One region of the Chryseobacterium sp. MMS23-Vi53 genome, then DNA from elsewhere that is predicted to be linked to it. Evidence: riboswitches for the same ligand, from Rfam matches in the RefSeq annotation. Region 1 holds a riboswitch; each other region holds the start of a gene.

Region 1 (2,270 bases):
AAATCCTCCGCTACAAAACCTAAAACCGACACATTATTTATGCTGTAAATCTGAGAAACTTTCCCTGATTTTCTTTCTGCTTCAAATTCATCAATCAGGCAATTGACCGCTTTTTCAGAATCACTTTCCTGAACTAGGATCGAAATTCCGTTTTCGATGGCCTGCTGGGAAATAACCCCAACACTGATTCTCGCCAAAGTAAGCGCCTTGAAAATTCGTCCGTCAATACCGATTTCTCCCAAGAAATCCTCTCCTTCAAACTTGATGATTGACCTGTTTTTTAAAAATTTTATTTCATTTACATTTTTCATCGTCTACAAAATATTTTTAATGATATTATTTAATTGTTCGTATTCCATTAAGAAGGCATCGTGCCCATGAATTGAGGTGATCTCGTGATAAAAAACATTTTCCTTTTTTTCTTTCAGCTTTTGATAGCACATTCGGATTTCAGAAGCAGGGAAAAATAAATCGGTATCAACGGAGATCATGTGCATTCGTGCGTGGATGTTTTCCAGTTGATGTTCATCGGTATTGATGTTCATCAGCAAATGATTCATCAGCTTGTAAGATTTTAAACTAAATCTTTCGTTTAAAGCGTTTCCGTGATAAATCAGCCAATCTTCAGACTCTAATCTCTGTTTTTCCTGATTGTATTTATTTTGAAATCTTTCATTTAACGATTCCGGCGTTCGATAGCACAACATCGCATGAATTCTGGCTTTTTGTAATGGTTCATCATTTTGATTTAATAAAAACTTCTGAACCAGACATTGTGCATGAAGCCAGTCGTGGGTTTTAAAATCGCAGGCAATAGGAATGAAAATCTCGGCAAGATTTGGTTGTTTCACCAACATTTCCCAACCGATCCCTCCTCCCAGAGAACCTCCAATAATGGCGTGTAAACTTTTAATATTTAAAATTTCAAGACCTTGCAAAAAGATATTGGCAATATCTGAAGGTGTGAAATCTTCATAATTATCAATTAAAAAATCATCATATCCGTTTCCAGGAATATTGAAACACAGAACTGTATATTTTTCGGTATCAATAACCTGATTTCTACCAATTAATTTTTTCCACCATCCTTTTTCTCCCGAAACATCTGAATTTCCGGTTAAAGCATGATTAACTAAAATTATAGGTGCTGAAAACAAGTCTTTCCCGAAAAGCTGATAGCTCAACGAGATATGATATTCCTTATGGGAATTTGTAAGATACGCGAGATTAATATAGTTTAGTTCTGTTTTCAATTCTATTATACTTTTTGATAATACAATTGAAAATGCCACAGGAAATGGCTGAAAAAAGATTCAGTAGTTATCTGTCCAAAATAATTTTGGTAGAACGTAGCACCTTCATTGCTTGCGCAAAGGGTTGCTAAGGTTTCACAGGGTCTAATCCCTCAACCTTTCTTGATAACATTTTCAATATTTGAATGATCGAATGGTGCAAAGATAAAACTTTTCTTTTAAATATTTATAAAAATTTAATTTAATATAAAAAACTCCGATAAACAGAAGGTTTGCAAGAGCATATTAATTATAATTCAAATTTAATAAGTTGGAAATTTTTAGCAAAAAAACTAACTTCGTAATGAAAAATGTTGAAATATGAGTACCGAAAAACAAAGATTACAAGATAATAACTGGAAAAATTGGGGACCATACGTCAGCAACCGACAATGGGGAAATGTACGTGAAGATTACAGTTCCAACGGCGATGCATGGAATTTTGCCAATCATAACACTGCCGAAAGCTACGCCTATCGTTGGGGCGAAGAAGGAATTGCCGGAATTTCCGATGCAAAGCAGCTTTTCTGTTTCGCTCTATCCTTTTGGAATAAGAAAGATAAAATGGTAAAAGAGCGTTTCTTTGGGCTGAGCAATCCTCAGGGAAATCATGGGGAAGACATCAAAGAACTGTTTTATTATTTAGATAACACACCGACTCATAGTTATATGAAAATGGTGTATAAATACCCTATCAATGCGTTTCCTTACGATGAAATCCGTGCAGAAAATGCTAGAAGAAGCAAGAAAGAACCGGAATATGAAATTTTCGATACCGGAATTTTTGATAAAGATGAATATTTTGATATTTTCATTGAATATGCCAAAGCTGACCACAATGATTTTTTAGTTCGAGTAACAGTTTTCAACAGGAGTGATGCTGATGCTCCGATTGTAGTTGCACCGACTGTTTGGTTCAGGAACAACTGGAAATGGGGATACAACACATATAAAGGACAAACGAATGCTTCGTATGAA
Region 2 (2,270 bases), 740 kb from region 1:
AAACGTAAACAGAAAAGCGGTTTATGATACTTGGGCGAAAATTATCAACATCAGAAATGCAAATCCTGTTTTTAAATCTAAAACATATACAGTTGAATCCAATAACTTAACAAATGATCCAAACGGATTGATTACAAGGATTTACGTTTACGATAATACACTAACATTAGGAATTAAAAATGTTGTTGTATTAGCAAATTACACAACGGCAACGCAAAATGTTGTTCCGTATTTCCCTTACACTGGGCAATGGCAGAATTTAATGGATAATTCAATCTTTACGGTGGCTTCCATAACAGCTCCGATTTCTCTGCAGCCAGGAGAATTCAGAATTTTCGGGAATTATACTGGAACAAATTTATCCACAATCGATGTGAATGCAGAAAACGTATTATCGCTTCAAATTGGGGATAACCCAGTAAAAAATGGTTTGGCTAAATTAATTTACCACAAAGCAAAAAATGGAGAGATCTCAATCTACGATATGAGTGGAAAAAAGATGGAGGCATTTAAGCTTACCAATGAAAACGGAACATACGAATTGAAAACAAATTATCCTGCGGGATCATATTTGGTTCATTTAAAATCAGATACAGGAATTGCTATTCAAAAAATGATTGTGAAATAACCTGTGGATAAATCTGAGGATTACTATACAAAGAGGTCACGAGAGTGATCTCTTTTTTGTTTGTCCACATTTTTTTCACATTTAAATTAATGCTTATTCATAAGAAACTAACGGCTTTTTAACACGTAATTCACAAGATTTTCCACATAGAAATTCACAAATTATTTGGGCTTGCCAATAGCTTACCAAGACGTTATCCATATCTTATTCACATTCAAAAAATAACTTGTTAATAGTTGAATTTTGATAACTCACACGTAATTCACGCCTAGCTAACAGGTAATTCACGCATTATCCACAACTTATTCACAATTGAAAAAATGATTCAAAAAGGGAAAAATTTATGTTTTTTTGTCAATTAAAATTAATACTCTACCTTTGCACTAGATTTATCAAGAAAGGTGGAGGGATCTGGCCCTGTGAAACCTTAGCAACCGACACATTTCCAAATGTGTAAAGGTGCTAATTCCAACCCAATCGGGGGAAGATAAGTGAAGCATATTCTTAATATTTTTCCATTTTCTTGACGGTCTTTGTAGGCGAAATTTTGTTCGTCGGGGTTTATTATTAATTTTGCAAAAAACAAAAGATGAAGAGACTAAGCATTTCTATATTATTGCTTGGAGCGGTTTTCGTTTCGGCTCAGGAACAGGAAAAAGAAAAACAGATTGAAGACGTCATTATCGTCGGAAACCGAAATGCAAAACGTACAAAGCTGGAAACGCCGGTTCCGGTGGATGTTATCAATATCGAAAAAATACAAAAATCTTCACCGCAAATCTCTGTTCAGGATTTATTGAATTATGTGATTCCGTCGTTCAACTCGGTTCGCCAATCAGCTTCAGATGGTACAGAACATATAGATCCTGTAACATTACGAGGAATGGGACCGGATCAGGTTTTGGTGTTGGTGAACGGAAAAAGAAGACACACAACATCTTTAGTTAATTATCAAAACACAGTTGGAAATGGTTCTGTCGGAACGGATTTAAGTACAATTCCGGTCATTGCCATCGACAGAATTGAAGTTTTAAGAGATGGAGCAGCAGCACAGTATGGTTCTGATGCGATTGCAGGAGTGATCAACATTATTCTGAAAAAAAATATTGGCGGTTCTGCAAGTCTCAATTATGGAATTACAGGAAGAAATGACGGTGAAACATATCAAGCCGGAGCCAACTACGGAACTTCTTTGGGCAAAAAAGATAGTTACATCAATTTATCTTTACAATTAAATCACAGAGGAAAAACGACAAGAACGCAAAATCATAATCTTGATATTTTCGGTGATAATTTTGCTTACGATTTCGCAGATGATCCTGCCGCTGCAAAAGCTTCAGATGATGCAATTATTCAACAAAGAGGCTTGACACGCGACGATTTCAATTTCCAGATCGGAGATGCTCAAATAAAACAGGCGCAATTATATTTCAATTCAGAATATCCGATTAATGATGTGTTTAAATTATATTCTTTTGGAGGTTTTAGTATAAAAGAAGGTCAGGGGTACGGTTTCAGAAGGCTTCCAAGCGAAACTTCGAATAATGTACCTTCCATTTTTCCAAATGGTTTTCAGCCGACTTTAGGCTCGAAAGTGTACGATTTTTCTTACGCTGTCGGAGCAAAATACAACAAAAACGAT
Region 3 (2,270 bases), 110 kb from region 1:
GTGAAAATCGATATAATCCGAGTTGGTTTTTTTTAATGGAATTTCGAATTGATTTTTATCTGAAAAGGAAAGGATTTCATTAGATAGGAAAACGTCTAATCCTGCAATTTTCACATTCTGATTATTGTTGGATTGCTTTTCTGTTTTGGCTAATTCTTTTTCAACGTAGCATTTTCCTTTACAGGTTGATTGGGGAATATTTCTGTTTTCGCAAAGATTTTTTACGATATAGTCATAATTAACGGCATAATTAATCAATGGCAAAACCGGACGTAATGCAATCGTGAAAATAATGAATATGGAAATGAAAAACTTCAACGATCAATTCTATAGCACAAATATACTGATGAATTTTGTTTTTATGAGGGATTTATGATGAAAGTCAGTTTTTGGTTGGTTGACTTGGTTGATTGTTGATAGATTTTTTAAGCTTTCAAACTTAAAATCGCCAATCGATAACCATCCATACCAAATCCAGACAAAACAGCGTCGCTATTTGCAGCCGTCACAGACTTCTGGCGAAACTCTTCTCTTTTGTATATATTACTAATGTGAACTTCAACTTTCTGCTTTTGAATATTCTTTAAACAATCTGCAATTGCGTAAGAATAATGAGTAAAAGCTCCCGGATTAATTACCAACGCGTCAAAATCATCCACCTGAAGTCTGTTAATCAATTCACCTTCAATATTGGATTGATAATAGTGTATTTCATGAGAAGGAAATTCTGGCCTCAAATTTTCCAAATAATCTTCCATTGAAGTTGTTCCGTAAATTTCTGGTTCTCTTGTGCCCAATAAATTCAGATTAGGACCATTTACAATTAAAACTTTCATACTATAAAATTAATAAGTTTTTTGAATTAAGGATTAAAAATTTAGTTTTAAACTTAAAATTTACTTATTGCATTATTTTTAATGATATTTCTCATATTTAAAAATTTAACATTTTTTATAACTATCTATTTTTGATGGTTTTAAAATAAAATTAAGATAATTTTTATAAAATTTATATTTAAAATTTTAAAGTCTACTTGTTTTGTAGACTTTTTGTTTTTAGATTTGCAACGGCTTATAAAGAAAGATGGAGGGAACTGACCCTATGAAATCTTAACAACCTGCACATTGCAAGGTGTTACATTCAGCCTTGAAAAAGGAAAGATAAGTAAAGTGTTAATCATGATTATTGATGCTATTTGCTGTCTTTTTTACAAAAGGCTAAAATTTAATAAGTAGTAAATAAAATTGATTATGATTAACAAAAATTTAATTAATTCAAAAATTTGGATTCCACCTGTAGCGGCATTTTTTCTAGGTGCTGCCAATGTGAAAGGTCAGGAGGCAAAAAAAGACACTCTTCATGAAAAAGAGATAGACGAGGTAGTTGTAGTGGCTTACGGAAAAGCTAAAAAGACAAGTTATACAGGTTCGGTAGCAACAATTTCGAGTGAAAAAATCAACAGCAGACCTGTTACCAACATAACAAAGGCATTGGAGGGGCAGGTTCCCGGACTTCAGGCGGTAAGTTCTTCGGGACAGCCGGGTTCTACAGCTTCAATCAGGATTCGAGGAATCGGCTCTGTCAGTGCATCGAGCAATCCTTTGTTTGTGGTGGACGGAATTCCTTTTGATGGAAATATCAACTCGATCAGTCCCAACGATATCGAATCGATCAGTGTTCTGAAAGATGCTACGGCAAGCTCATTGTACGGCTCCAGAGGTGCAAACGGTGTGATTATCGTTACCACAAAGTCCGGAAAGAAAGGCGAAGCGAGAGTAAACTTTAATATAAGCCAAGGTTTCTCAAGCAGAGCGGTGAAGGACTATGAACAGGTAACGACCGATCAGTACTATGAATTGTACTGGGAAGCGTTGAGAAATGGGTATAAATCCAGCCAAATTTCTTCTCAACAGGCTGCGCAGATGGCAACGGATAATTTAGTAAACGCTTTGGGAATCAATCCATACGGAACAAATTTTGCAAAACCTGTAGGAACAGACGGCAAATTGGCGACCGGAGCAACTGCCTTATGGAATGATAACTGGAAAGATATTTTGCAGAGAACTGCTTCAAGAAATCAAGTTGATCTGGATTTTAGCGGAGGAAATGAAAAGAGCAATTATTTTTTCTCTTTAGGATATCTGGATGATAAAGGAATCGCTATTGAGTCCGGTTTTAAGAAATACAGCACAAGATTAAAAATCAATTCTGAAGTCAAAAAATGGTTGAATGTCGGAGCAAATTTAGCATACACCAACAGTCTTCAGGAA

What was found. A riboswitch is a leader RNA that binds a small molecule or an ion and turns the genes downstream of it on or off. The one in region 1 is predicted to bind S-adenosylmethionine.
Region 2: another riboswitch for S-adenosylmethionine. It lies ahead of ACKX2A_RS10565 (TonB-dependent receptor plug domain-containing protein); the one in region 1 lies ahead of ACKX2A_RS14030 (alpha/beta fold hydrolase).
Region 3: another riboswitch for S-adenosylmethionine. It lies ahead of ACKX2A_RS13410 (SusC/RagA family TonB-linked outer membrane protein); the one in region 1 lies ahead of ACKX2A_RS14030 (alpha/beta fold hydrolase).

The regions. Positions count from the first base shown of each region.
Region 1 covers NZ_CP180265.1:3,131,871-3,134,140, reverse strand. Annotated here, with positions in the region: gene ACKX2A_RS14035 (ACT domain-containing protein) at 1-311, opposite strand, end outside; gene ACKX2A_RS14030 (alpha/beta fold hydrolase) at 315-1,253, opposite strand; SAM riboswitch class I at 1,318-1,425, opposite strand; gene ACKX2A_RS14025 (MGH1-like glycoside hydrolase domain-containing protein) at 1,614-2,270, shown strand, end outside.
Region 2 covers NZ_CP180265.1:2,395,250-2,397,519, reverse strand. Annotated here, with positions in the region: gene ACKX2A_RS10570 (alpha-amylase family glycosyl hydrolase) at 1-628, shown strand, start outside; SAM riboswitch class I at 1,015-1,122, shown strand; gene ACKX2A_RS10565 (TonB-dependent receptor plug domain-containing protein) at 1,218-2,270, shown strand, end outside.
Region 3 covers NZ_CP180265.1:3,018,492-3,020,761, reverse strand. Annotated here, with positions in the region: gene ACKX2A_RS13420 (hypothetical protein) at 1-318, opposite strand, end outside; gene ACKX2A_RS13415 (type II 3-dehydroquinate dehydratase) at 426-836, opposite strand; SAM riboswitch class I at 1,069-1,167, shown strand; gene ACKX2A_RS13410 (SusC/RagA family TonB-linked outer membrane protein) at 1,251-2,270, shown strand, end outside.